DNA from 2 places in the Streptomyces sp. NPDC017095 genome. Region 1 is predicted to be linked to the other one. Evidence: riboswitches for the same ligand, from Rfam matches in the RefSeq annotation. Region 1 holds a riboswitch; the other holds the start of a gene.

What was found. A riboswitch is a leader RNA that binds a small molecule or an ion and turns the genes downstream of it on or off. The one in region 1 is predicted to bind cobalamin.
Region 2: it holds a riboswitch for cobalamin, as region 1 does, so the genes downstream of both, ACH4OA_RS07460 (HoxN/HupN/NixA family nickel/cobalt transporter) here and ACH4OA_RS29410 (cobalamin biosynthesis protein) in region 1, are expected to answer to the same signal.

Annotation. Positions count from the first base shown of each region.
Region 1 is NZ_JBIROU010000018.1:46,331-60,470, reverse strand. Features, by position in the region: gene ACH4OA_RS29425 (putative cobaltochelatase) at 1-377, opposite strand, end outside; gene cobN (cobaltochelatase subunit CobN) at 374-4,024, opposite strand; gene ACH4OA_RS29415 (cobyric acid synthase) at 4,021-5,565, opposite strand; gene ACH4OA_RS29410 (cobalamin biosynthesis protein) at 5,562-6,506, opposite strand; cobalamin riboswitch at 6,604-6,745, opposite strand; gene ACH4OA_RS29405 (hypothetical protein) at 6,936-7,163, opposite strand; gene ACH4OA_RS29400 (anion permease) at 7,198-8,520, opposite strand; gene ACH4OA_RS29395 (lysozyme) at 8,664-9,335, opposite strand; gene ACH4OA_RS29390 (class II aldolase/adducin family protein) at 9,836-10,600, shown strand; gene ACH4OA_RS29385 (alpha/beta hydrolase) at 10,828-11,955, shown strand; gene ACH4OA_RS29380 (hypothetical protein) at 12,376-13,641, shown strand; gene ACH4OA_RS29375 (VOC family protein) at 13,658-14,071, opposite strand; gene ACH4OA_RS29370 (neutral zinc metallopeptidase) at 14,113-14,140, opposite strand, start outside.
Region 2 is NZ_JBIROU010000003.1:281,804-295,943, forward strand. Features, by position in the region: gene ctaD (cytochrome c oxidase subunit I) at 1-1,308, shown strand, start outside; gene ACH4OA_RS07435 (cytochrome C oxidase subunit I) at 1,305-1,655, shown strand; gene ACH4OA_RS07440 (MIP/aquaporin family protein) at 1,739-2,686, opposite strand; gene ACH4OA_RS07445 (DUF4142 domain-containing protein) at 2,986-3,723, shown strand; gene ACH4OA_RS07450 (glycoside hydrolase family 13 protein) at 3,720-5,378, opposite strand; gene ACH4OA_RS07455 (metalloregulator ArsR/SmtB family transcription factor) at 5,459-5,809, opposite strand; cobalamin riboswitch at 5,889-6,073, shown strand; gene ACH4OA_RS07460 (HoxN/HupN/NixA family nickel/cobalt transporter) at 6,100-7,182, shown strand; gene ACH4OA_RS07465 (nucleoside hydrolase) at 7,198-8,163, opposite strand; gene ACH4OA_RS07470 (hypothetical protein) at 8,406-9,197, shown strand; gene ACH4OA_RS07475 (tetratricopeptide repeat protein) at 9,201-10,544, opposite strand; gene ACH4OA_RS07480 (hypothetical protein) at 10,610-10,858, shown strand; gene ACH4OA_RS07485 (YncE family protein) at 10,971-12,926, shown strand; gene ACH4OA_RS07490 (hypothetical protein) at 12,932-14,140, opposite strand, start outside.

The sequences.
Region 1 (14,140 bases):
AGGAGGCCCGGCTCGAACGCCTTCACGCCCTCCGCGAGCGCCCGCTCGATGTCCAGGGCGCCGACCAGCCGGTCCTCGGAGGCGCCGACGGGCAGCTCGACCATCCGCGCGGGACGTCCGGTGCCGCCGCCGGCGGGGTGCGGGCCGTCCGGGCACTCCGGGTCGACAGCGGCCGGGTCGCAGGAGAACCGGCAGCCCGGTACCACGGCGACCTCGGGCAGCAGCGCCGTCAGCGCCCGCACCGCCGTCGACTTGGCGGTGCCCTTCTCGCCGCGCACCAGCACACCGCCGACCGCCGGTGACACGGCGTTCAGCAGCAGCGCGAGCCGCAGATCGTCCTGGCCCACTACGGCCGTGAACGGAAACGGGGTGGTCACTGGTCGCCCTCCAAGTCGCCTTCCAGCTCCAGGTAGGTGGCGCGCAGCCGCTCCAGCGTCTCCGCGTCCGGCTCCGCCCACAGCCCGCGGTCCGCCGCCTCCAGCAGCCGCTCGGTGATGCCGCGCAGCGCCCACGGGTTGGACTGCCGCATGAAGTCCCGGTTCTCCGGGTCGAAGACGTACTCCGCGCTCAGCTTCTCGTACATCCAGTCGTCCACGACCCCGGCCGTCGCGTCGTACCCGAACAGGTAGTCCACGGTCGCCGCCATCTCGAAGGCGCCCTTGTAGCCGTGCCGGCGCATGGCCGCCATCCAGCGCGGGTTGACCACCCGGGCCCGGAACACGCGGTGCGTCTCCTCGCCCAGCGTGCGGGTCCTGATCTGGTCGGGCACGGCCGAGTCGCCCACGTACGCCTCGGGGCTGGCGCCCGTCAGGTGCCGCACCATGGCGACCATGCCGCCGTGGTACTGGAAGTAGTCGTCGGCGTCGACGAGGTCGTGCTCACGGGTGTCGACGTTCTTCGCCGCCACCGCGATCCGCCGGAACGCCGTCTCCATGTCCCCGCGCGCCGCCCGCCCGTCGAGCCCGCGCCCGTACGCGTAGCCGCCCCACACCGCGTACACCTCGGCGAGGTCGGCGTCGGAGCGCCAGTTGCGGGCGTCGATCAGCGGCAGCAGGCCCGCGCCGTACGCGCCCGGCTTGGAGCCGAAGATCCGGGCCGTGGCGCGGCGCCGGTCACCGTGACCGGCGGTGTCCTCCTCCACGTGCGCCCGCACGTAGTTGGCGTCGGCCGGCTCGTCCAGCTCCGCCACCGTCCGTACCGCGTCGTCGATCAGCCCGACCACGTGCGGGAACGCGTCCCGGAAGAACCCGGAGATGCGGACCGTGACGTCGATGCGCGGGCGCCCCAGCTCCGCCGGCTCGATCACCTCGAAGCCGGTCACCCGGCGCGAGGCGTCGTCCCACACCGGGCGGCAGCCCAGCAGCGCCAGGATCTCCGCGATGTCGTCGCCCTGGGTGCGCATCGCGGAGGTGCCCCACACCGTCAGGCCGACCGACTTCGGGTACGCCCCGGTGTCGCTCAGGTACCGCTGCACCAGCGAGTCCGCCAGCGCCTGCCCGACCTCCCAGCTCAGCCGGGACGGGATCGCCTTGGGGTCGACCGAGTAGAAGTTGCGGCCGGTCGGCAGGACGTTGACCAGGCCGCGCGTCGGCGACCCGGACGGGCCCGCCGGGACGTACCCGCCGTCCAGGGCCCGCAGGATGTGCCCGATCTCGTCGGATGTGCGGGCCAGCCGCGGTACGACCTCGTCGCACGCGAACTCCAGCACGGCGACCGCGGCGGGCACGTCGTCGCCGAGCACGCCCCGCAGGACGGCCGGCACGACCGCGCGGTCCCAGGCCCGCGCCTCCATGCCCTCCGCGATCCGCCGGCACAGCTGCTCCAGCAGGTCGATCGCGTCGGCGCCGGTCCGGGCCGGACCGGCCACCAGGTCCGTGAGCTCGGCCGGCACCTTCACCGGGGCGCCCGGCTCGGCCAGCAACTCCTTCTCGTCCAGCCCGAACCGGGCCGCGAGCGAGGCCCGCAGTCCGGGCACCGCGCCCGCCCGGCCGCCCCACACCTGGGAGGCGCGCAGCACGGCCAGCACCAGGTTCACCCGCGGCTCGCCGACCGGCCCGCCGCCGAGGATGTGCAGGCCGTCCCGGATCTGCACGTCCTTGATCTCGCACAGATAGCCGTCGATGTGCATGACGAACTCGTCGAAGGCGTCCTCGTCCGGCTGCTCGTCCACGTGCAGGTCGTGGTGGAGCTCGGCGGCCTTCACCAGCGTCCAGATCTGGGCGCGGACGGCCGGCGCCTTCGCCGGGTCCAGGTCGGAGACGAGCGCGTACTCGTCCAGGAGCTGTTCCAGCTTGGCCAGGTCGCCGTAGGTGTCCGCGCGCGCCATCGGCGGCACCAGATGGTCGACCACGGTGGCGTGCCCGCGCCGCTTGGCCTGGGTGCCCTCGCCGGGGTCGTTGACGATGAACGGGTAGATCAGCGGCAGTTCGCCGAGGACCGCGTCCGGGGCGCACCCGCGCGACAGCCCGAGGCCCTTGCCGGGCAGCCACTCCATCGTGCCGTGCTTGCCCATGTGCACGATCGCGTCCGCGCCGAAGCTGTTCTCCAGCCAGCGGTAGGCGGCCAGGTAGTGGTGCGAGGGCGGCATGTCCGGGTCGTGGTAGATCGCGATCGGGTTCTCGCCGAAACCGCGCGGCGGCTGGATCATCACCACGACGTTGCCGAACCGCAGGGACGCCAGCACGATGTCGTCGCCGTCCACGTACAGGCTGCCCGGCGGCTCGCCCCACGCCTCGGTCATCGCCTCGCGCAGGGCCGGGTCCAGCGTCGCGAACCACTCCCGGTAGTCGGCCAGCGGCACCCGCGCGGGCGCCGCCGCCAACTGCTCCTCGGTCAGCCACTCGACGTCGTGCCCGCCGGCCGCGATGAGCCGGTGGATCAGCTCGTCGCCGTTGTCGGGGTAGCCCTCCGCCCCGTACCCGGCGTCCCGCAGCGCGTCCAGCACCCGGACCGCCGACGCGGGCGTGTCCAGACCGACCGCGTTGCCGACCCGGGAATGCTTCGTCGGGTACGCCGTGAACACCAGCGCGATCTTCTTCTCGGCGTTCGGCTTGTGCCGCAGCCGCGCGTGCCGCACGGCGATCCCGGCCACCCGGGCGGCCCGCTCGGGGTCGGCGGTGTACACCGGGACCTCGTCGGGGCCCTGCTCCTTGAAGGAGAACGGCACGGTGATCAGCCGGCCGTCGAACTCCGGGATCGCCACCTGCATCGCCGCGTCCATGGGGGACAGGGCCGCGTCGGACTCCTCCCACGCCGCCCGCGAGGTGGTGAGGCACAGCCCCTGTAGCACGGGGACGTCCAGGTCGGCGAGCGCCCCGATGTCCCAGGACTCCTCGTCACCGCCGGCCGACGCCTGCGAGGCGTGCGTGCCGCCGGCCGCGAGCACGGTGGCCACCAGCGCGTCGGCCCGCCCCAGCAGCTCGTACAGCGCGGGGTCCGCGCCGCGCAGCGAACCGCAGTACACCGGCAGGGCGTTGGCGCCGTGCGCCTCGACCGCCGCGCACAGGGTGTCCACGAAGGCGGTGTTGCCGCTCAGTTCGTGCGCCCGGTAGAACAGCACGCCCACGGTCGGCCGGCCGTCTCGCACCTCGTACGCGCCGTGCACGCCGAACTCCGGCATGCGGCGCGGCTCCTCGAAGCCCTCGCCGGTCAGCAGCACGGTGTCCGACAGGAACCGGGACAGCTCCAGCAGGTTCTCGGGGCCGCCCTCGACCAGGTACTTCAGCGCCTCGGCGACCACACCGGCCGGCACGGAGGACTCGGCCATCAGCTCGGCGTCCGGCACGGCCTCGCCGCCCAGCAGCACGGTCGGCAGACCGGACGCCTTCAGCGCGGCCAGCCCGTCCTCCCAGGCCCGCTTGCCGCCCAGCAGCCGTACGACGGCGAGGTCCGCGCCCGCGATCAGGCCCGGCAGCTCCTCGGCGACGTCGACCCGGGTCGGGTTGCCGATACGGTAACCGGCGCCGGAGGCCCGGGCCGCCAGCAGATCCGTGTCGGCGGTCGACAACAACAACACTGTGCTCATGCGGGCGCTCCCGGTGGAATGAAAGGCAGTCCTTGCGGCGCGCCCGACTCGATGAGCCGCCACAGCGCGTCCGTGTCCGCGTGCTGTTCGATCAGGTCGCCGAGCCGATCGAGCTGCTCCTCGCGCAGCGCGGCGAAGGAGGTGTCCGGCGCGGGCACGAAGCGGCGGCCCGCGGCGGCGGCCACCTCGCGCAGGAACGCCCGCCGGAAACCGTCCGACTCCAGCGAGCCGTGCCAGTGGGTGCCCCAGGTCTGGCCGACCCGGCAGCCGTCCAGGAAGGGTTCGCCGCCGGTGACCGTGGCCACGCCGTGGTGGATCTCGTAGCCGTCGACCCGCTCGCCGAGGGCCGTCCCGCTCGGCCGGGTGAGGGTCTTCTCGCGGGCGAAGCGCACCCGGACGGGCAGCACGCCGAGACCGGGCACGGCGCCGGCCCGCGACTCCACCTCGTCCTCGATGTGCTCGCCGAGGATCTGGAAGCCGCCGCACACCCCGAGGACCGGGCGCCCCTCGGCCGCCCGGCGGACCAGGGCGTCGGCCAGGCCGCGTTCGCGCAGCCACGCCAGGGCCCGCACGGTGCCGCGGGTGCCCGGGACCACCACCAGGTCGGCGTCCGCCAGCTCCTCCGGGCGGTCCACGAACCGCACCACGACACCCGGTTCGGCGGCCAGCGCGTCCACGTCGGTGAAGTTGGACATCAGCGGGATCGCGCACACCGCGACCCGCAGGACGTCCGCGCCGACCGGGGGAGTCACCGCGGACTCGCGGACCGTGCCGCGCAGCGAGCCCCTCCCCCCCGCTCGGCTGCGCTCGCGCGGGGGGACCCCCATCCCGTCCTCCTCGTCGATGCCGAGCCCGTGCCGGAACGGCAGCACGCCGTACGTCCGCCGCCCGGTGAGGCCGCGCAGCATCTCCAGGCCCGGTTCCAGCAGGGAGACGTCACCGCGGAACTTGTTCACCAGGAACCCGGCGACCAGTTCCTGGTCCTCGGGCGAGAGCAGGGCGACCGTGCCGAAGAACGAGGCGAAGACGCCGCCGCGGTCGATGTCGCCGACGACGAGCACCGGCAGCCGCGCGCCCCGCGCGATACCCATGTTGACGATGTCGGTCCGCCGCAGGTTGATCTCGGCCGGACTGCCCGCGCCCTCGCAGATCACCGCGTCATACGTGCCCCGCAACTCGGCCAGGCAGTCCAGCACCGTGCCCAGCAGCCGCTGCCGGCGCCCGCCGTGGTAGCCGCGCGCGCTCAGCTCGCCCACCGGCTTGCCGAGCAGCACGACCTGGCTGCTCTGCTCGCCGCCGGGCTTGAGCAGCACCGGGTTCATCAGCGCGGTCGGCTCGATCCGGCACGCCTGGGCCTGCATGGCCTGCGCCCGGCCGATCTCCGCGCCCTGGCGCGTCACGAACGAGTTCAGGGACATGTTCTGCGCCTTGAACGGCGCCACCTTCACGCCCTGGCGCACCAGCCAGCGGCAGATACCGGCCGTCACGACGCTCTTGCCGGCGTCGGAGGTGGTACCGGCCACGAGGAGACCACCGTTCACTTCCCACGTCCCTTCAGGAGTGCGCGCGCGGCGGCCGTGGCGCCCAGGGCGAGCAGGCCGACGCGGCGGGAGAGCCGTACGGCCCGGTCGATGTCGGCGACCCGGACCGGCCGTCCGGCACCGCCGTTGAGCACGGGCCGGTGCTCGACCCGGCCGCCGTAGGACAGCGTGCCGCCCAGCCGGACACCGAGGGCGCCGGCGAAGGAGGCCTCCACGGGACCGGCGTTGGGGCTGGGGTGCCGGCGCGCGTCGGCCCGCCAGGCGCGCAGGGCGCCCCGCGGGTCGGGTCCGGCCACGGCGGCGAGCACGGCGGTCAGCCGGGCCCCGGGCCAGCCGGCGACGTCGTCGAGGCGGGCGGAGGCCCAGCCGTAGCGCCGGTGGCGGGGCGACTTGTGGCCCACCATCGCGTCCAGGGTGTTGACCGCGCGGAACCCGAGCAGCCCCGGGACCCCGGCCACCGCTCCCCACACCAGCGCGCCGACCACGGCGTCGGAGGTGTTCTCGGCGACCGACTCGACCACGGCCCGGGCGATGCCGTCGGCGTCCAGCGCCTGCGGGTCCCGGCCGCACAGGTGGGGCAGCCGGGCGCGGGCGGCCTCGAGGTCGCCCGCCTGCAGGGCGCGGCCGACGGCACGGGCCTCCCGGGCGAGCGAGGTGCCGCCCACCACGGCCCAGGTGGCGGCGGCGGTCAGCGCGACGGAGGCGGCGGGACAGGGGCGTACGGCACGGACGGCCAGCGCGCCCAGAGCGACGGCGCCACCGGCGCACACGACGGTGTGCACGGCGCCCCAGCCGCGGTGGTCGTGCCACAAGGCGCCTTCCACGGCCGTGGCCGCCCGGCCGAACGCGGCGACCGGATGCCCGCGGCGCGGATCGCCGAGGAGCAGATCACCGAGGAGGCCGGCGGCGGCACCGTACGCATATGTGCGATCGGCACCCATCGGCTCAGCCGGCCGTGGGCGCGGGAGCGGTCCTGGTACGGGTCCTCGGGCAGCCGAGCATGGCGATTCATGTCCTCACTCAGGGTGTCCACGCCCTGGTTCGACGAATCGGCGGTGAGAGTTCCTGGCTCCCGGGGGTTCTTCCCCGGTGACAGTGGCGGGACCGCGCCGGATTCGCACCGGCTTCCTCTCCTGCCGCCGTAGATGGCCTGGGCAGTCCACCACGCGCCCGGAACGGCCGTCAACTCGCCTTTGACCTGGGATGCCCGACTGTGCTGAGGCCCACATCGCCGGGGTGCCGGACGGCTGCGGGCACCCTGCCGCACGGGCCCCGCGAGCACACGTACGCCCCGCCGGTTCAGCGGGGCGTACGGGAGGAACGGGGCGAACGGGGGCGCTGGGAGCGGACCGGGGGCCGGGGACCGGCGGTCAGCCCTTGGCCATGATCAGGTGGATGCCGTAGGCCACCGCCGCCGCGCAGGCCGCGAAGCAGACGTAGGCGCCGGTGACGGCGAAGGCGGCGGAACCGCCCTGGGCCGCGGCCCGCTCGCGGCGGGACAGGCCGTTGATGCCGAGGGTGAACAGCGCCACCACGCCCACCGTGAACGCGACGCTGACGCCGAAGACGGAGCCGAGGGCCGCCCAGTCGATTGTCATGGGGATGCTTCCTTCAGTAACCGGGTGCTCGGGGTCAGACCGTGGCGGCCGGCGGGACGGCCGGGGCCGGCTCGGCTGCCGGGGCGGGGATCGTGGCCGCCAGACCCGTGGCCGCCAGACCGGCGGGCGTCAGGTCCGTGGTGACCCTGGCCGTCAGGCTCCCGGCGGCCTGGGCCGGCACGTGGGCGGTGACCGTGCCGGCGGGCGGCGGGGTCACCGCGGCGATGGCGGTGGTGACCACACCGGCCGGCTCCTCGGTCCCGGCGACCACGTTGGTGTGGTCGACGACCTCGCGGCGGGAGATCTTCCAGATCGCGGCGCTCGCGGCGACCAGGAAGACGGCGACGGCGGCGGTGCCCCCGTCACCCAGGCCGGTGACGGCCTCGGCGCCCGCGCCGACCAGCGCGGCGGCCGGCAGGGTGAGCACCCAGGCGACGGCCATGCGGGTCGCGGTGGACCAGCGGACCACACCGCCCTTGCGGCCGAGCCCCGCGCCCATCACCGAGCCGGAGACGACATGGGTGGTGGAGAGGGAGAAACCGAGGTGGGAGGAGGCCAGGATGGCGGTCGCGGCGCTGGTCTGCGCGGCGAAGCCCTGGCGCGGCTCCAGGTCGGTCAGACCGGTGCCCATGGTGCGGATGATCCGCCAGCCGCCGATGTAGGTGCCGAGCGCGATGGCCATACCCGCGGAGAGGATCACCCAGGTGGGAGGGTTGGAACCGGGGCTGATGGCGCCGCCCGCGATCAGGGCGAGGGTGATGATGCCCATCGTCTTCTGGGCGTCGTTGGTGCCGTGGGCGAGGGAGACCAGGCCGGCGGAGGCGATCTGGCCGGCGCGGTAGCCCTTGCGGGTGGCCTGGTCGTCGGCGCCGCCGCCGATGCCGTAGGAGAGGCGGGTGGCCAGCAGCGAGGCGAGGCCCGCCACGACCGGCGCGGCGACGGCCGGCAGCAGCACCTTGGTGACCAGCACCTCGCCGTGGACGGCGCCGAAGCCGGCGGAGGCGACGGTGGCGCCCACCAGGCCGCCCATCAGGGCGTGCGAGGAGCTGGAGGGCAGGCCCACCAGCCAGGTCAGCAGGTTCCAGAGGATCGCGCCCACCAGGGCGGCGAAGATGACCTCGGGACGGATGCCGCTCTCGTCGACGAGACCCTTGGAGATCGTGTTCGCGACCTCCACGGAGAGGAAGGCGCCCACAAGATTGAGGCCGGCGGACATGGCCACCGCGATCTTGGGCTTCAGGGCGCCTGTGCTGATGGTGGTGGCCATCGCGTTGGCGGTGTCGTGGAAACCGTTCGTGAAATCGAACGCGAGAGCGGTTACCACCACAATCGCGAGGATCAGCGAGAAGCTTTCCATTTACCCAGGCAATCGTTCGAGGTCGTTGGCTGGTCGAACGTAGGCAAGCTGGGTGAACGGAAGATGAACTGGGACGGGCGCATGCGTGTCCGAAACGCATGCCCCGGGTTCCGCTTCGTGCCGTCGGGCCGGGCGCCCCTTGGCTACCGGTCCCGGGCGAAGATCCGCAGCCGGTCCAGGGTCCCGTTGAAGAGATTCTGGTCACCCGGCAGCGTGCCCGCCGCGCCGTACTGCCAGAACGTCCAGTACTGCCAGCCGCCGGGCAGCGTGCCCGGCCGCGAGGTGCCGTGCCGGGCGATCCACAGCGGGTGGTTCTTGGAGAAGGCGCGGCTGTTGCCGGTGCACAGCTTCCACCACTGCGTCGTCGTGTAGATCACCGGGCGCCGGCCCGTCCGCCGCCTGACCTCGTCGCTGAACGCGCGGATCCAGCGGACCATCTGTGCCTTGCCCAGTCCGTAGCACCGGCGCGTCGCGCTGTACGGGTTGTACTCGATGTCGAGCGCCGGCGGCAGCGTCCAGCCGTCCGCCCGCCAGCCGCCGCCGTGCTCCACGAAGTACGCCGCCTGCCGGGTGCCCGAGGACCGGTCCGGCAGGGCGAAGTGGTACGCGCCCCGCAGCAGCCCGGCGTCACGGGCGCCGGTGTACTGCCCGGAGAAGTAGGGATTGCGGTAGGTCGTGGACTCGGTCGCCTTGACGTAGACGAACCGCGCGCCCTTGGAGCGGGCGGCCGGCCAGTTCACGCGCTTCTGGTGCGAGGAGACGTCATGGCCCTTGGGTCCCTTCGGCAGCTTGGCCGCCGGGGACTGCGCCCGCAGCGACCCGGTCCGCTCCGCGGGCCCGGCCGGCCCCGGGAACCCGGCCGCCGGCCGGGCGCCCGCCGCCACCGTGGCCCCGGCGGTCACCCCGGCCGCGGGGGCCGCCGCCTTGGCTGTCACTCTCGCCTCGGGAGTCGGAACCTTGGGAGTCACCGTCGCCCCGGGGGCCGCCGGAGCCTCGGCGGTCACCGGAGCCTCGGCGGGCGCCGGCGGCCCGGCCGACGCGGTGGCGGTGCCCGTGACGGCGAGGGCCACCACCGTGGCCGTCGCCAGGACACCGGCGCGGCGGCGGGCAAGGGTGTGGTCGCGGGGCATGCGTCTCCCGGGGTGGCGGACTTCGGGCGCCCCTCGCCCGCACGGGCGGCGGTCGCCCCGTGGGCAAGCGGGATCATTGAAGGCCGGTCGGTCACGCGATGTGGGCAGATTTCAGGCGTTTCGCACCGTAATCAGCCCGTTCGGCCGACTCCGCCCGCCCGGCGGTCGGCTGGCAGGATCGGCACATGGCTGAACGGCGACAGAACACGGACGACGGACGGCGGCACACGGACGACGGCCGGCAGGACGTACCGCCGGACGCGGCAGGGAAGGGCGTACCGCCGGTCGCGGCACGGCAGGACGTACCGCCGGACATGGCGCGGCTCTGGACGGAGCTGGTCGCGACGGCGCGCCGGACGGTCGCCGACGGGCTGGTGGTCGGCACCTCCGGCAACGTCTCCGCCCGCCTCGGCGACCTCGTGCTGGTCACCCCCTCGGGCGTGCCCTACGACCGGCTCACGCCCGCCGACCTCACCGGCGTCGACCTCACCGGCCGCCAGGTGCTCGGCACGCTCCGCCCGACCAGCGAACTGCCCATGCACCTCGCCGTCTACCGCACCACCGACGCCCGCGCGGTCGTGCACACCCACGCCGTGCACGCCACCGCCGTCTCCACACTCGTCGCCGAACTGCCGCCGGTGCACTACATGACCGCCGCGCTCGGCGGCCCCGTCCGGGTCGCGCCCTACGCCGCCTACGGCACCGGCGAACTGGCCGGGAACATGCTCCGCGCCCTGGCCGGCCGCTCCGGCTGCCTGCTGCAGAACCACGGCACGGTCACCTACGGCGCCACCCTCGACCAGGCCTACGACCGCACCGCGCAGCTCGAGTGGATGTGCCGGCTGTGGCTGACGGCGTCGGCGGTGCCCGGTCTGACACCGACTTTGCTGACCGAGGCACAACTGGAGGAGGCCGGGGCACGCTTGAAGGGGTACGGCCAACGGAGGTGACCCCTTTGCCGAGCAGCGACGCGTTCCCCCGCCGCACGCCCCTGCCCGCCCCGTCCCGCTCCTTGCCCTCCTACCTGAAAACCCTGACCGGCCTGGTCCGCCCGGCCGGCGACGGCACCCGGCCGCGGCGCGCCCGGCCGGCGCCCCGCCCGCCCGGCCGCCACCGTCCGTCACTCCCGGCCGGCCTTCCGCTGGCCGCCGGCCGCGGCCCCCACGACACTGGTGCCGTGCGCACTGCCAAGGCGACCGCCGCCGGACTCACCGCCGTCCTGGCCGCCGGCACGGCCTCCGTGGTCGCCGGCCGGCTCGCCAGCGACGCCGCGCTCAGGGCGCCCGCGGGCCGCCCGCTGCCCACCGAGCCCCGGCTCACCGTGCACGGCGCGGGCGCCGGCGGGATCACGCTCACCCGCGACCTGGCCACCCTGCGCCCCGGCGTCTACGGCCTGGCCGGCGACGGCTCGCACGCGGTCGTCGGCCCGGTCCTGGAGTCGGCCGAGCACACCGCCGACACCGTCGTACGGCGTCTGGACCGCGTCACCCACGGCACCTTCGCGGCCGGTGACGCGGCCTGGCTCACCCCCAACCTGTACGTCGGCAACCCCGCCAGCGCCCTCGGCCTCGACCACGCCGACGTCGACGTGCCCGGCGAACTCGGCGCGCTGCCCGCCTGGTTCGTGCCCGGCCACCGAGACACCTGGGTGATCGCCGTGCACGGGCTCGGCACCACCCGGGAACACGCCCTGAACGTCATGGGCTTCCTGCACGGCCGCCGGCTGCCGGTCCTCGCCCTCGCCTACCGCGGCGACCTCGGCGCGCCCCGCCCGCCGGACGGCCTCAACCACCTCGGCCAGACCGAGTGGCGGGACGTCGAGGCGGCGATCCGCTACGCCGTCCGCTACGGCGCCCGCCGGGTCGTCCTGCTCGGCTGGTCCACCGGCGCCACGATGGTCCTGCGCGCCGCCGCGCACTCCGCGCTGCGCGACCGTGTCTCCGGGCTGGTCCTGGACTCGCCGGTGCTCGACTGGGCGGCCACGCTGCACGCCCTGGCCAGGGCCCGGCACACCCCGCGGCCGCTGCTGCCGCTCGCCGTGCGGGCCGCGCAGGGCCGGGCCGGACTGCACGCCGACCGGGCCGCCGAGGCCGCCTGGACCGACCGGCTCCGGGTCCCCACCCTGGTCGTCCACGGCCCGGACGACGAGGTCGCCCCATGGGAGTACTCCCGCCGGCTGGCCCGGCGCCGCCCCGACCTCGTCGCCCTGCACACCGTCCCGCACGCCCCGCACGCGGCGATGTGGAACGCGGACCCCGAGGAGTACGAGGAACGGCTGCGCCGCTTCCTGACCCCGCTGATGTGACCGGCGGTCCCGGCCCGCACCGCCGCCCGCCACCGCGTCCCGGCCCCGCCTCCCGGCCCGTCGGCGGCGGGCCGGGAGGCCGTCGGCGCGGCACCCGGTGCCACGGTCCGCAGCGCCGGTGCGCGGCATTCCGCTTAAGGCCGGCAAGGCGGTGCGGCTGGCCGGATCACGCCCGTCCCGCCCCTTTCGGACGCCGTGCGTTGGCCAGTCCCGTCGCCCGCCGTGACATTCCGTTTGGGTTTTCGGACCGTCAACCGGAAGACTGCACCCGTGACGTCCCGTATCCCGCGCGACTCCAGGCTCCGACTCGTCCGCTCTCGACCCCTGGCCGCCGCCCCCAGAGCCGTGGACCAGCGGCGCCCGCGCCGCCCCGCGCCCCGGCCGCCGGAGGGCACGCCCGCCCCCGCGGAACTGGCCGGAATGGCCCGCGCCCAACTGGCCGGCGCGGTCCGCGTCGCCCGCTGGGCCGACGCCGCCCTCGGCCCCGGCCGCGACGGCGCCACCGCCGACGGCAAGGCCACCCTGTCCGCCGCGACCGCCGAACGCGCCGCCGCCGACCTCGGCCTGAGCGCGGATCAGATCTGCGCCGACTGGGACACCGCCCGCCTCGCCGGACTGGTCGAGGTGCACGGCGACCGGGCCCGCCCCGGCTGGCGGCTGCGCGCCTGGGACCGCGACGACAGCGCCGTACTGCGCGGCTGGGTCGCCCTCTTCGACGCCTGGTCGCTCGCCTGTCCCGAACCGGACGGGCACGAACCGGCCGCCGTCGCCGAGGTCGTCTCGGCCATGCCCCAGGTGCTCTCCCTCCTCCAGCTGTCCGCCGGGCCGGTCCCCGTCGAGCAGCTGCTCGACCTGCTCCAGCAGCGGGTCACCGAACTGCGCACCGAACGCTGCGAGGTCGCCTACGAGCCCGGCACCGGCCGGCCTGCCGGCGCCCCCGTCCCCGCGGCCCCGGCACCCGCCGACGCCCCGCTCGCACCCCTGCTCGACTGGGCGCTGGGAGCCCTCGCCGCGGTCGGCGCCCTCACCTACGGCTCCGGGCAGGCCACGCTCACCCCGCTGGGCAGCTGGGCGGTGTGGGTCAAGCTGGAGCAGATCTGCGTGGCCGCGCAGAGCCCGGCCGGCAACATCGAGCAGTCCGCCGAGGACATGCTCCGCGGCTGCGCCCAGCTCCGCCCCAACGCCGCCCGTGCCGAGTACCGCGCCTGGCTCGCCGCCCGCCCCGTCGGCAGCGCCGTCACCGAGCTGGTCGCCGCCGCCCGCGGCGACGACGCCCTGCTGCGCGGGCTCGCCTTCGAGGCGCTGCGCGTCGTCGGCGCGCCCGCCGAGCCCGACGTACGGGCCGTCGTGGACGAGCCGGTCCTGCGGCCGTACGCCCTGCTGTGGCTCGCCGAGCACGACGGCGTCGACCCGGAGGACGCCCATGAGGTGCTCACCCGCGAGGAGGCCACCTGGCTGTGGGTGGACACCGCCGCCGCCGTCGCCGACCACGGCGAGGCGCCGATGCTGGTGCGGCACCTGGAGTCCGCGGTGCAGCCGACCGTGCCCCAGCTGCTCGACGAGGTCCGCGCCGTCGGCCACCCGCGCACCGTGCAGGTCCTGGTCGCGCTCGCCGCCGCCCACCCGGACCCGGCCCTGGCCAAGGCCGTGCGCCGGGCCGCGTTCCAGGTGCACACCGGGGGATGACCGGAGGCGGGACGGCTCAGCTCCCGATCTCGGGGGCGTACGTCCCGAAGCTCCAGACGTTCCCCTCGACGTCCCGGGCCAGGTAGTCCCGTGAGCCGTAGTCCTGGTCGGTCGGGGGCATCAGGATCTCCACGCCGTGCGCCACGGCCCGCTCGTGGTGGGCGTCCACGTCGTCCACCACGACGTACACCCCGGCGGGGCCCGCGTCCGCCAGCGCCGTGTCGAACGGACCGCCGCGGCCCCTGGAGCCGATCATCACCGCGCCGCCGCCCTGGACCAGCTCGGCGTGCAGCACCGTGCCGTCCTCCGTCTCGTACACCGTCAGCTCGGTGAAGCCCAGGGCCGTGGTGAGCTGTCTGATCGCGGCCTTCGCGTCCGCGTACAGCAGCGTGGGGTAGACGCTCGGCCGTCCGCCGCCCGTGCCCGCCATGCCGACCACTCCCTCGCGCCCCGGTTGGCCCGGACGACGCCTCAGCCGAACGTGTCGCACCGCGCCATG
Region 2 (14,140 bases), on a different contig from region 1:
CTCATCGCGGTCGGCGGCTTCCTCACCCCGCAGGGCGCGGCCGACTTCGGCTGGTTCGCCTACACCCCGCTGTCCGACGCGATCCGCACGCCCGGGTTCGGCGCGAACATGTGGATCCTGGGCCTGGCGTTCTCCGGTTTCGGCACCATCCTCGGCGCCGTCAACTTCATCACCACGATCATCTGCATGCGCGCGCCCGGCATGACCATGTTCCGCATGCCGATCTTCACCTGGAACGTGCTGCTGACCGGTGTGCTGGTCCTGTTCGCCTTCCCGGTGCTGGCCGCCGCGCTGTTCGCGCTCGCCGCCGACCGCATCTTCGGCGCCCACGTGTACGACGCGGCCAACGGCGGACCGATCCTGTGGCAGCACCTCTTCTGGTTCTTCGGCCATCCCGAGGTGTACATCATCGCGCTGCCGTTCTTCGGCATCGTCACCGAGATCCTGCCGGTGTTCTCCCGCAAGCCGATCTTCGGCTACATGGGCCTGGTGGCCGCGACCATCGCCATCGCCGGCCTGTCGGTCACGGTGTGGGCGCACCACATGTTCGTCACCGGCGCCGTGCTGCTGCCGTTCTTCTCCTTCATGACCTTCCTGATCGCCGTGCCGACCGGGGTGAAGTTCTTCAACTGGATCGGCACCATGTGGAAGGGCAGCGTCTCCTTCGAGACGCCGATGCTGTGGGCGACCGGCTTCCTCGTGACGTTCCTCTTCGGCGGGCTGACCGGCATCATCCTGGCCTCGCCGCCCATGGACTTCCACGTCTCCGACACCTACTTCGTGGTGGCCCACTTCCACTACGTGGTCTTCGGCACGGTCGTCTTCGCGATGTTCGCCGGATTCCACTTCTGGTGGCCCAAGTTCACCGGCAAAATGCTCGACGAACGCCTGGGCAAGATCACCTTCTGGACGCTGTTCGTCGGCTTCCACGGCACCTTCCTGGTCCAGCACTGGCTGGGCGCCGAGGGCATGCCCCGCCGGTACGCCGACTATCTGGCCTCGGACGGCTTCACGGCGCTGAACACGCTGTCGACCGTCAGCTCCTTCCTGCTCGGCCTGTCGATGCTGCCGTTCCTCTACAACGTGTGGAAGACCGCCCGCTACGGCACACCGGTCGGCCTGGACGACCCGTGGGGCTACGGCCGTTCGCTGGAGTGGGCGACGTCCTGCCCGCCGCCCCGGCACAACTTCGTCACCCTGCCGCGGATCCGCAGCGAGTCCCCGGCCTTCGACCTGCACCACCCGGACATCGCGATGCGGGAGCAGGAGGGCTACGAGATCCCCACCAGCGACCGGAGCCGCGGATGAGCGGTCTGCCCCAGCGGGACACCGGCGCGGGCGGCGACCTCGGCAACGAGGTGGAGGGCTACCTGCTGTGGCAGGCCAGGATCGCGGAGGCGGAGCAGCGGGCGCGGGAGTTCACCGGCCCGCTGGACTGGCTGACGACGGCCCAGCGCGAGGAGATCGAGCGGTGCTACGTCACCGACAGCCTGCGCCGGGCCCGGGCGGACCTGGAGCGGATCGCGGCCCGGTGCGTGTCGCTGCGGGCCGAGTACGAGCAGCGCTACGCGGCCCTGCGCCGGCGCTGTGTGGCCGTGACGCTCGCGGTGTGCGCCGGCTGCACGGCCCTGGCCACGCTCCTGCTCGCGCTCTGACCCCCGGGACCGGCTCGCCGCCCGTCCGCCGCCCGGGGCTCTGACCCCCGGACCGGCGTCGCCGGTCCGTCCGCCCTCCGATGTCAGTCCTCGTCGCTCGTGCGGACCGGGGTCGAGCGTCCCGGCGGGGGCAGTTCGGCGAGCTGGGAGCGGACGACCAGGACGTCGCCGATGAACAGGTCGTAGACCAGGATGCCGATCGCCCCGCCGATCAGCGGGCCGACGATGGGGATCCACCAATAGGCGCTGAAGGAACCGGACACGCTGCCGGGGAACGCCAGACTGCCCCAGCCGGCCGCGTAGGTGAACAGGCGCGGGCCGAAGTCGCGGGCCGGGTTGATCGCGTAGCCCGCGTTGGCGCCGTAGGACATGCCGATGGCGGCCACGGCGAAGCCGATGACCAGCGGCCCGAGGTTGGCCCGTACGGCCTGGTTGCGCAGGTCGATGACGGCGGCGATCAGCATGAGCAGCAGGGCCGTGCCGACGATCTGGTCGATCAGCGGGCCCCAGATGCCGCCGTGGAAGTACGGGGCCGGGAAGGTCGCGAAGATCGAGAACGTGGTGTTCGTGTGCCCGTCGACCTTCGGTGCCGTGACCGTGCGGTCGAAGGTGTTGATCGCGTCGTGGTAGACGAGGTAGACCAGCGCCGCCCCGGTGAGCGCGCCGACGACCTGGGCGAACCAGTAGGGCAGGACCTTGGCCCAGGCGAAGCCCCGGCGCAGGGCCATGGCGAGGGTCACCGCCGGGTTGAGGTGGGCGCCGCTGACGCCGCCTGCGACGTAGACGCCGAACATGACGGCCAGGGCCCAGCCCCAGGTGACGAGCAGCCAGTCGCCGGCGGCCAGGAAGATCGTGGTGGGGGTGGCGGCCCGGCCGGAACCGGGCAGTGCGGCGACCGCCATCGCGACCACACCGCAGCCGAAGCAGATGAGGACGAAGGTCCCGAGGAACTCCGCCAGGCACTCGCCCAGCAGGCCGCCCCGGCTTCTGAGACGGGACGGCTTGACGAGCGCGGGGATGTCGACAGCCATGGAGGCCCCCTTTGAAGAGAGCAGTGCGGCCAATGTCCCTATATTGAGGCATAAAGCCACGCCGTGCAGGGTGAACGTCCCGCATCACCCGTACAGGAGCCCGCTCCGGCGGTCCGGAAGAGGACCGCCGCGGTTCCGCGGGAGCCGTCGGCCTCCGGTCAGCGGACCCGGAGGATTCTTTGCCCGCGCCGCTGATACGGACGGCCCCCGCGTCCGTACTGCTGTGCGTCTGAACGCCGGACGCGACCCCAGCAGGAGGAACGGTGCGCTTTTCGCGGAACGCGACGGGAACTGCGTTCGTGGGCGGTGCGATGGCCCTCACCCTCGCGGCGCTCGCCTACCCGGGCATGCTCGGCCTGAGCACGGTCTCCACCGCGCAGGACCGCGTCATCGCCGACACCCAGTGGGGGCCGCTCACCGAGCAGGACCGGGACTTCGTGGTGAAGGTCCGGGCGGCCGGGCTGTGGGAGTACCCGGTCGGGCGGATCGGGCTGCGCAAGGGCGCCTCCGAGGGCGTGCGCACGGCCAGCCGGCACCTGATCGACGGGCACGCCGCGCTGGACACCACCTGCCGGAAGATCGCGCCGATGCTGGACATCACGCTGCCCGACGTGGCCAGCCCGCAGCAGCAGGGCTTCGTGCGCCAGTTGGAGGCGGAGAGCGGCCGGCGGTTCGACACCGACTTCGCGAACATCCTGCGGATGACGCACGGCTCGATCTTCAACACGATCGCCAAGATCCGCTCCACCACCAAGAACGCGCTGGTGCGGGCCCTCGCCGACCAGGCCAACGACACCGTCCTGGACCACATCACCGTGATGGAGAAGACGGGTCTGGTCGACTTCGACCAGACCCTCTTCCAGCAGACCACCCCGCCCAAGCTGCCCGACTCCGACCTCACCCCGCCGCCCCCGTCCGCCGGCCGGCCCCAGGTGGTGCTCACCCCGCCGCCGACGGCCACCGCCACACCGGTGGACATCGACGGCATCGCGGGCGGCACCCCCGGGGCGGCGCCGGCCCCGGGCCGGACGCCCTAGGCCAGCCAGACGGTGGTGTCCGGGGGCAGCGTGCCGGCGGCCGGCAGCGGCGCGCTGGACAGCAGGACCTCGCCGGCCGGCAGCGGCACCGGTGCGGCACCCAGGTTGGTGACGCAGCGCCAGGCGTCGGTGCGGCGGAAGTCCAGCACGTCGGCGGGCGCGTCCGGCGCCCAGTCCAGCGTCTCGCCGGCCAGCAGTTTGCGGCGCAGCCGCAGGGCCGTGCGGTACAGCTCCAGCGTGGAGCCCTCGGTGCCGGCCTGCGCCTCGACCGCGTAGCCGGCGAAGGACGCCGGCTGCGGCAGCCAGCCGGCCCCGGGCCCGAAGCCGTACGACGGTCCGGTCGTCGTCCACGGCAGCGGCACCCGGCAGCCGTCGCGGCCCTTGCGGACATGACCGGTCTGCTCCCAGATCGGGTCCTGGAGCACCTCCGTGGGCAGATCGGCGACCTCGGGCAGCCCGAGTTCCTCGCCCTGGTAGAGATAGGCCGAGCCGGGCAGCGCCAGCATCAGCAGGGTCGCCGAGCGGGCCCGGCGCAGCCCCGCCGCCGGGTCGACCGCGGGCGCCGTGCCGCCGGAGAGCAGCCAGGCGGCCGGGTCGGTGCCGGGCGGCAGCATCAGCCGGGAGGCGTGCCGTACGACGTCGTGGTTGGACAGCACCCAGGTCGCGGAGGCCCCGGCGGAGCGGGCGGTGGCCAGGGAGCCGGTGATGACCTCGCGCAGCTCCGCCGCGTCCCAGCCCGCCTCCAGGTACTCGAAGTTGAACGCCTGGCCGAGTTCGTCCGGGCGGGCGTACAGCGCGCGGCGCGGGCCCGGCACCCAGGCCTCGGCGACGGCCGTGCGCGGCGGGCTGTAGGCGTCGAAGACCTTGCGCCAGTCGCGGTAGATCTCGTGCACCTCGTCGCGGTCCCAGTAGGGGTGGCTGCCCGGTGCCATCCGGGGCAGGGCGGCCTCGCCGGTCGCGCCGATGTCGCCGAGGTCGCGCAGCGGCTCGGTGAGGTCCTTGGCCAGGCCGTGGGCGACGTCCACCCGGAAGCCGTCGACGCCCCGGTCGGACCAGAAGCGCAAGGTGGCGCGGAAGTCGGCGCGGACCTCCTCGTGGTCCCAGGCGAGGTCGGGCTGTTCGGGGGCGAAGAGGTGGAGGTACCACTCGCCGTCGGGCACCCGGCGCCAGGCGCTGCCGCCGAAGACGGACTGCCAGTCGGTCGGCGGGTGTTCGCCGTGCGCGCCCCGGCCGGGCCGGAAGACGTACCGGTCCCGGGCGGGCGAGCCGGGGCCGGCCCGCAGCGCCTCCTGGAACCAGCGGTGCAGGTGGGAGGTGTGGTTGGGGACGATGTCCACGACGACCTTCAGGCCGAGCCGGTGCGCCTCGGCGACCAGGGCGTCGAAGTCGTCCAGGGTGCCGAGGCGTTCGTCGACCCCGCGCGGGTCGACGACGTCGTAGCCGCCGTCGGCGAGTTCGGACGGGTAGAACGGGCTCAGCCACAGGGCGTCCACGCCGAGCGCGGCGAGGTGGTGCAGCCGCTCGGTGACACCCCGCAGGTCGCCGAGGCCGTCGCCGTCGGCGTCGGCGAAGCTGCGCGGATAGACCTGGTAGACGACGGCCTGCCGCCACCAGTCGGGGTTCCTGGACGAGAGGTCCGGCGAGAGGTCGGCCATACGGGCTCCCAAGGGGCGGACGACGGTACAGAACCTGTATCTGTCCACCTTGCCCGGAAAGGGAACCTTCGCGCGCGCGGTCAGGCGGTGCAGTGCTCCAACAAGCCCTGTACCTCCGCGTCCACCACCCGGTAGCGCACCACGCGCCCCTCTTTCTCGCCCGCCACCACGCCGGCCGCCCGCAGCAGCCGCAGGGCCTGGGAGACGGCCGGGTCGTTCATGCCCGTGGCGATCGCGAGGTCGGAGACGGCCAGCGGGCCGGTGCGGTGCAGGGCGAGCAGCAGCGCGAGCCGGTTGGCGTCGGCCAGGAGCGAGAAGCGGTCGGCCCAGCCACGCAGACGGCCGGCGTCACCGATGGCGGCGATCGCCTCGCACACCCGGTGACCGTCGATGGTCCGGCGGCCGGCACGGTCGGCAGGCACGAGATGCATGCCCCCCATCCTCCCAGGCCGCGGTGTGATCTTGAATACCTGCGCAGGTACGCAGCTATGCAGGAAACCGCGTGCCCCTCTACGGTGGGCGGGCCGTGGTGTTCGGGAAGTCGATGCAAGGTCGACGCGGCCCTCGCCACTGTGATCGGGGAGTTCCCGTTCCGTCCGGCACGCGCCGGGCCACTGGTCCTACGACCGGGAAGGCAGGAACGGCGGACGCACGACCCGTAAGCCAGGAGACCGGCCACGGCACTCACGAAGTGATCCACGAGGTGCTGGAGCGTGAACCTATGGCCAATGCTGCTGTCTTCCGCTGGCGACGCGAGGACACCGTCAAGACGGCGGGACTGCTGGCGGTGATCGTCGCCTTGCACGCCGTCGCCTTCGGCATCCTCTTCCTGCTCGTCACCCCCGAGCACTACACGGTCGGCGGTGACGTCTTCGGGGTCGGGCTCGGCATCACCGCCTACACGCTCGGCATGCGGCACGCCTTCGACGCCGACCACATCGCGGCGATCGACAACACCACCCGCAAGCTGATGGCCGACGGCAAGCGGCCGGTGTCGGTGGGCTTCTGGTTCGCGCTCGGCCACTCCAGCGTCGTGGTGCTGCTGGCCCTGCTGATCGCGGGCGGCACCTCGCTGGCCGGCAAGGTGATGAACGAGGGCTCGGCCACCCACCAGGTGCTCGGCTTCCTCGGCACGACGGTCTCCGGCACGTTCCTGTACCTGATCGCCGCGCTGAACCTGGTCGCGCTGGCGGGCATCCTCAAGGTGTTCCGGTCGATGCGCGCGGGCACCTACGACGAGAAGGAGCTGGAGGCGCACCTGGACTCGCGCGGTTTCATGAACCGAGTCCTCGGCCGGCTGACGAAGTCGGTCTCCCGGCCCGGCCAGATGTACCCGCTGGGCTTCCTCTTCGGCCTCGGCTTCGACACGGCCACGGAGGTCACGCTGATGGTGATGGCGGGCTCGGGTGCGGCGGCCGGCCTGCCCTGGTACGCGATCCTGTGCCTGCCGCTGCTGTTCGCCGCCGGGATGAGCCTGTTCGACACCCTCGACGGCACGTTCATGAACTTCGCCTACCAGTGGGCCTTCTCCAACCCCGTCCGCAAGGTGTTCTACAACCTCGCCATCACCGGCCTGTCCATCGCGGTCGCCTTCTTCATCGGCACCATCGAGCTGGTCGGCGTCCTGCACGAGAAGTTCGGCCTGCACGACGAGGTCACCGGCTGGATCGCCGGCCTGGACCTGGACAACGTCGGCTATCTCATCGTCGGCCTGTTCGTGGTGGTGTGGGCGGCGGCGCTGGCGTACTGGAAGGTGGCCAAGGTCGAGCAGCGCTGGACCCCCCGCCCCGCCGACTCCGGCTGACCGCCGCCCCGGACGCTACGGCCGGGCCACCGTCTCCAGGTACAGCCGCACGTACCGGTCGACGTCCACGTCCAGCGCCACGTCCACGAGGGCCCGTTCGCGGCCGCCCTCGTGGAGTTCGGACTCGCCGGGGCGCAGGCGGCGGTCGACGACGGTCTGGCCCCGGGTGGGGCCGGGTGCGAGGGAGATCTCGACCGGCAGGCGCCGGGTGGTGAGGCCGGCCGGGTCGGCGACCGCGCACACCGCGCCCGCGTCGCCGAGACCGCCCGCCTCCTCGGCCTCCGGCGCCTCGCCCTGGGCGGTGGGCCGGTGGGCGAGGAGTTCGCCGGCCAGCCGGGTGCCGGGCTCGGCGCTCGCGCGCAGCCGGTGCACCTCCTCGGCGGGGACCACGACCCGGGTGAACACGTCCAGGCCGTACATCGTGACCGGCACACCGGCCGTGAGCAGGATGGCCGCCGCCTCCGGGTCGTGCCAGACGTTGAACTCCGCGACCGGGGTCGCGTTGCCGGTGGTCACGGCGCCACCCATGAACACGATCCGCTCGATGTTCCGGGTCACCTCGGGGTGGGTGCGCAGCAGCAGCGCGATGTTGGTCAGCGGGGCGGTCGGGATCAGGGTGACGGGGCGCGGGGAGGCGAGGATCTCCCGGTGCAGCAAGGTCACCGCGTCCACGTCGGCGGCGGTCCGGGCGGGCGCGGGCAGCCCCAGGTCGCCCATGCCGTCGACGCCGTGCACCGGCGCCGTACGGGCCGGCTCGATCAGCGGCCGCTCGGCGCCCCGGGCCACCGGGACCCGGGGGGCGCCGGCCTGTTCCAGCACGGTCAGGGTGTTGCGGACCACGCCGTCCACGTCGGTGTTCCCGGCCACGCAGGTCACCGCCCTGAGGTCGAGCCCGGGGTGGCGTACGGCGAAGAGCAGGGCCAGGGCGTCGTCGACCCCGGTGTCGCAGTCGATGATCACGGGAATGGGCTGACCGGTCACGGCGGACTCCTTCCGTCGAGCCGACGATAGATCACCCCGGCGCGCCGGGACCGGCCGTCCCCGGCATCCACGGTTCCGGGCCACCCGCAGCCGGCCCGCGCCGCGCTCCCCGGCTTCTCCCGCGGCGGCCGTGCGGCCACGGCCCGCTCACCCGTACGGACCGGAGCGCTGGTGGGGCCGGGGCGGCGGTGGTGCCGTGAGAGCAGGAGTTTTCGCCGGCCGCGCGCAGCCAGGAGGCCTCGATGTCCCCCGCGATACGCCCCCGCATACCCCGTGCCGTGCAGCGCCCCCTCCTCGCCACGGCCCTGCTGCTCGGCGGCGGCTGCGCGGCCCTGAGCCTCGACCACCCGGCGAGCGCACCGCACCCGCTGCCCACGGTCGAGCCGCCGAGCCGGACCCCCAGGGCGTCGGCGCGGGCCGACGGTTCCACGCTCAGCGACGAGCAGGCGCAGGCGGCACTGCTCACCCAGACCGACCTGGGCGCCCCCTGGACCGCCACGCGCGGCGCGGCCACCTGGCGCGACGGGCTGCTCAAGAGCCGCACCTCGGCCGGCGAGTGCCAGCCGCTGCTGGACGCCCTCTACGGCGACGAACTCCTCGGCGCCCCGGCCCGCGTCGCCGTGGGCCTGGACGACGCCGACACCGAGGCCCAGCTCCGCTTCCAGATCGCCGGGCGCCGGCCGGCGGACGTGGACGCGGCACTGGCCTGGCTGGGCACGCTGCCGGTGCGCTGCGCCCGGTTCACGGCCGTCACCGAGCAGGGCCTCGTGGAGGACGTGCAGGTCGTGGACGCGCCGCTGCCGGAGGTCGGGGACGCGCGGCAGGGCCTGCGTGTCACCGTCGCCGGGACGGCACCGGACGACCAGCGCTTCCTGCTCACCCTGGACGTGGCCGCCGTCCGGGTCGGCGAGGACGCCTTCGCCCTCACCAACGGCGGTCTCGGCGACGTGCCCAACGACGCCACCCAGGCCGCCGTCCAGATCGGCGCCCTGCGCCTGGCCGACATCCGCCGGCAGGGCCTGGCCCAGGTGTGAGGCTCACAGCGGCGGCTGGGCCGGGGCCGGGCCCAGGGTGGTGGTGCCGGGCGCGGCACGATGGCGCAGACCGGTGCGGTAGGCGTCCAGGGCGGCCTCGGTACGGCCCGTGCGGCGCAGCAGATCGCCCAGCAGACGGCACAGGTCGGCCAGGTCACCGGCGGCGCCCGCGCGTTCCAGCAGGCTCAGGGCGCGGACGTAGTGCTCCTCGGCGGCCTCGGTGTCCCGGGCGTCCTCGGCGATGATGCCGAGCAGACGGTGCGCGGCGGCGGCGTGGACGGCGCCGCGCTCGGAGGAGAAGTCCCCGAGGACGCCCTCCAGCAGCCCGGCCGCCTCCCCGGACTTGCCCCGGCGGTGCAGGACGTCGGCCAGCTCCACGGCCGCCTGGCTGCGGTACAGCGCGGCGCGGCTCTCCGACAGCATGGCGTACGCCTGCCGCAACTCCTCCTCCGCGCGCTCCAGTTCGCCGTTCTGCGCGCAGACGTAACCGCGCATCCAGTGGCAGTTGGCCAGCTCGGTGCGCAGCCGCAGCTGCCGGTACAGCTCGGCCGCCTTGGCCAGAGCGGCGTCGGCCTGCGCGATCCGGCCCTCGGCGAGCAGCGTCCGGGCCACCGACCGGTGCATCCGGGCGATCAGCGCGGGATCACCGGCCCGCGGCGCGAGCGCGAGCGCGAACTCGGCGGCCTGCGCGGCGCGCGCGTGGGCGCCCATGTCCATGTACGGGCCGATGACACTGGCGTAGAGCAGCAGCAGCGCGTCCGGGTCGTGCAGCCCGCCGCGGTTCAGCTCGTCCAGCGCGGTCTCCAGGAGGTAGACCGCGTACCGGAGTTCGCCCGCCAGGTAGTGGGCCACGGCCCGGCCGCGGAGGGCGGGCACCCGGGCCGGCAGCGGCTGGCCGGACAGCCGTTCCTCGGCCTGCTCGAAGTACTCGCGCGCCCGGGTCAGCTCGCCGGTCTCCAGCGCGCACTCGCCCAGTCCGAGCAGCGCGGCGGCCTGCTCGCCCGCCAGCTCGTGGGCCGCGGCCTCTGCGCGCAGCACGCCGTACTGGGCGGCGGCCTCCTCGGCCCGCCCGTCGGCGAGGACGCGCTGCGCCTCGGTGAGCCGCAGCCGCAGCTCGGTGGCGAGGTGGGCGGGCCGGCCCACGGCCAGCTCCTCGAAGGCCACGCCGAGCCGGCCGGCGATATGGCGCAGCGCCTCGTCCGAGGCCCGCACCCGGCCGGCCTCCAGCGTGGAGATGTAGGCCGGCGTGTACGCCGGTTCCGCCACCTGCCGCTGCGTCAGGCCCCGCTGGCCGCGCAGCCGCTGCACCCGCCGGCCGATGACCTCCGGTTCGTCCCGTTCCCGCATCCGCGCCCCCTGGCCGCTCTTGCCGTCACCGTCCGGCAGCGCCTAGGTTAAACGGCGTATTAAACATGCTTGACAGGCCGCTGTCGTGTTGCGAGGTCGCCGTGTCCGGACGTACATCCGCACCCTACGCACGCCCCACCGCGCGCAGGGCCGTAACGGCCGCGGTGATCGCCACCACGACTCTGCTCCTCGCGGCGAACGCCGGCCCGGCCCGCGCGGCGTCCAGCGCCCCGGCGGTGCACCGCGCGCACGCGGCGGACGCCCCCGGCGAGGGAGCGCGCGCGCCTTTCCTCCCGGATCAGCCGCCGCGTTGATCACGAGGCCGTACCGGAATTCCGGAAAAGCCCTGAGCGCCGCCCTTGTTGTCGGGGGCATGACCTAATCTGTGCCGCACTTTCCATTCGTTCCGGGGGGTTCGACATCAGCGTGCGCAAGCGCTCTCTCACGGCTGCCGCCATCCTGGCAGCCCTCATCGGCCCGACGGCCCTCGCGGTGCCGTCGTACGCCGACACCGACCGGCCCATTCCGCTCTCGGACGCCGGCGACACCGTGGCGGACGGCCACCACCTGTACCTGGCCGACCGGTACCAGCACCAGGTCGTGGTCACCGACACCACGGGCAAGGTGACCGGCCGGATCCCGGGTCTGCCCCAGGTCAGGGACCTGGAGCTGAGCCCGGACGGCGCCACCCTGTACGCGGCGCTGTACGGCGCCGACAAGATCGTGGCGATCGACACCACACGGCTCACGGTGACCGCCGAGTACCCGACCGGCGCCGGCACCGCGCCCTCCAGCGTCGCCTACGCCGACGGCAGGCTCTGGTTCGGCTACGGCGACCAGTGGGAGTCCGGGCTCGGCGTGGTCGACCTGACCACCGAGACGCCGACGGTCACCCTGGACCTGGCCGGCGGGCACGACTTCGCCGGCCCGCCCAAGCTGTACACCGACCCGGACAACCCCGGCACACTGGTCGCCCTGGACGCGAGCATCAGCTCCGGCCCGGTCGTCGTGTACGACGTGTCCACCGCCACCCCGGCGATCCGGGTCAGCGCGGACAAGGGCGGCTTCTACAAGGACGCGGCGCTCACCCCCGACGGCCAGGACATCGTGGTCGCCGGCCCCGGCACCCGCGCGCTCACCGAGTACCGGCTCTCCGACCTGGCCGAGGTGCGCACCTACCCGGTCAAGGACCAGCCGGAGACGGTGAGCATCGCCCCGGACGGCACCGTCGCGGCCACCGTGCTGGACACCGACGACATCGGCGACACCTACGTCTTCACCAACGGCCCGGCCAGGCCCAGCGTCCGCAACGTCTCGCACGACTGGATGCCGTGGGGCGCGCACGCGATCAGCTGGTCGGCGGACGGCGCGAAGCTGTTCGTGCAGAAGGACCCGGGCTCGTCCGCCAAGCTGCACCGGATCGACCGGCCCCGCGCCTACGAGACGAAGCTGACCGTCGACGCCCCGGCGTCCGCCCCGCGCGCCAAGTCCCTGAAGGTCACCGGCAAGCTCACCTCGGGCCTGGCGCTGCCCGCCGGCACTCCGCTGAAGGTGACCCGGACCGACATGGAGTCGCCCGACGGCAAGTCGCTCGGCACCAAGCCGCTCGGCACCGGCGGGACGTTCGCCTTCACCGACTCGCCTCCGTCCGGCGGCCGGGTCACGTACACGGTGACCTACGAGGGCGACGCCGCCCACACCGGCGCCAAGGCCGCCGACTCCGTCGCGGTCTCCCGCGCCAAGCCGTCACTGACGATCAACAACAACGGCAAGGTGTACGCGTACGGCAAGGACGTCAAGTTCACCGCGCACCTCGGTACGACGTACAAGAACCGCACGGTGGAGATCTGGGCCGACCCGTTCGGCTCCGACAAGCCGAACAAGCGGGTCAAGACCGGCAAGGTCGACTCCCACGGCAACCTGTCGGTCACCCTGGACCTGAAGCGGGACGCCAAGGTCACCGCGAAGTTCTCGGGCGACTCCCGGTACACCTCGGCCTCCGCCGCCAGCACGGTCGGCGCCAAGGTCAGCGTGTCCACGTCGGTCGGCAACCACTACAAGACGAAGTCGGTGTGGAATCACACCTACTACTTCTTCCACAAGACGAAGAACCCGCTGATCGCGACGAAGATGTCGTACTACTGGGGGCGGGCGCAGAAGTTCGAGTACCAGGTGTACTACCAGGGCCGCTGGTACCCGGGCGACCCCGCGTACTTCAAGCTGGGCTCCGACGGCGTGTCCCGGGTCAGCATCACCGGTGACCACGGCCAGGACGTCGGCTGGCGGTTCCGGGTCCGCTCGTCGTACATCAACGGCTCCTCCGGTGACAGCGTGAACTCCACGACGCACGGCGCCTGGAAGTACTTCACCTTCACCAAGTAGGCGCGCTACCGGGCCGCCTCCAGCCGGACCAGCTGCCGCCGGATGTCCTCCAGCGCGCCGTGCCGGCGGCCCGGCACCCGGTGCCGCAGCTCCGCGAGCGCGGGCCCGAGTTCCCGGGCCCGCGCCGTGTCCTCGATCCGGGCCCACTGGTGGTGGGCCCGGTCCACGGCCGACTCCACGGCGGGCGCGTCGGCCGCCTGCCCCGCCGCGAGCCGGTCCTCGGCCACCGCCAGCCAGGCCCGGCAGCTCGCCACCGGGTCGCCCGCGAACATCGCCAGGTCCGCCCGGACCTCCCGCCAGTGCAGCGCCTGCTCGGAGGCGGCGCCGTGCGCCCGCACGGCCTCCTCCTCATGCCGCGCCGCGATCCCGTCGGCCTCCCCATGCCGCCCACCCCGCACAGCAGCACTGACGAGCGCGTGCGGATCCTCTACGGCGGCACGGGGGCCGGGGGCGTGGGGGCCGGGGGCCGGGGGCCGGGATTCGGGGGGCCGGGGTCCGGGGGCCGGGGCGTCCGCCGGGGTGCCCGTGGGCACCGGAGCCGGGCCGGCGGGGGCGGGGGCGGGTACGTGCGGTCCGCCGGGAGGCGGTCCGCTGCGGGCCGCTCCCGCGCCGCCCTGCGCGGGAACCCCCGCCACGGGCGCCCCCGTCACGGGGGACCCCGCCACCAGGCCTCCCACCACCGGCGCGCCCGTCATCGGGCCTCCCGTGTGGGCCAGGAGCAGGTTGCCGTGGGTCTCCTCGGTGATCCGGGCCAGCGCCTGCCCGTGCAGGATGTCCAGCCGGGGCCGGTGGCCGCTGCGCAGCAGGGTCGCCACCGTCTTCATGTACGCCGGCTCGGCCAGGCCGCGCCGGCCGGCGGGCGGGGCGACACGGCCGTACACGGCGGTGTGCGGGCCGCAGTCCAGGCCGCGTTCGCCGATGTACCGCCAGGCCTCGGCGTCCGCGTGCAGGTCGACGACCAGGGCGGTGTCCGCGGCCGAGCGCAGGCGCAGCTCCTCGCGGATCCACTGCCAGGGCAGCGCGGTGTAGCGCAGGGTGGCCGGCGTGGTGCGGGCCAGCGCCAGATGCGGCTGGTGCTGGCGCCGGTCCAGGTGCAGCTGCCCGGTGAGGTACACGGTGAGCGGTCCGGGCGCGGCCGCGGCGGCCCGGAGCCGGGTGAGCACGGCCTGCGGCTGCACGGGGTCGGCGAGCTCCACGATGTTCGCGGTGTCGGT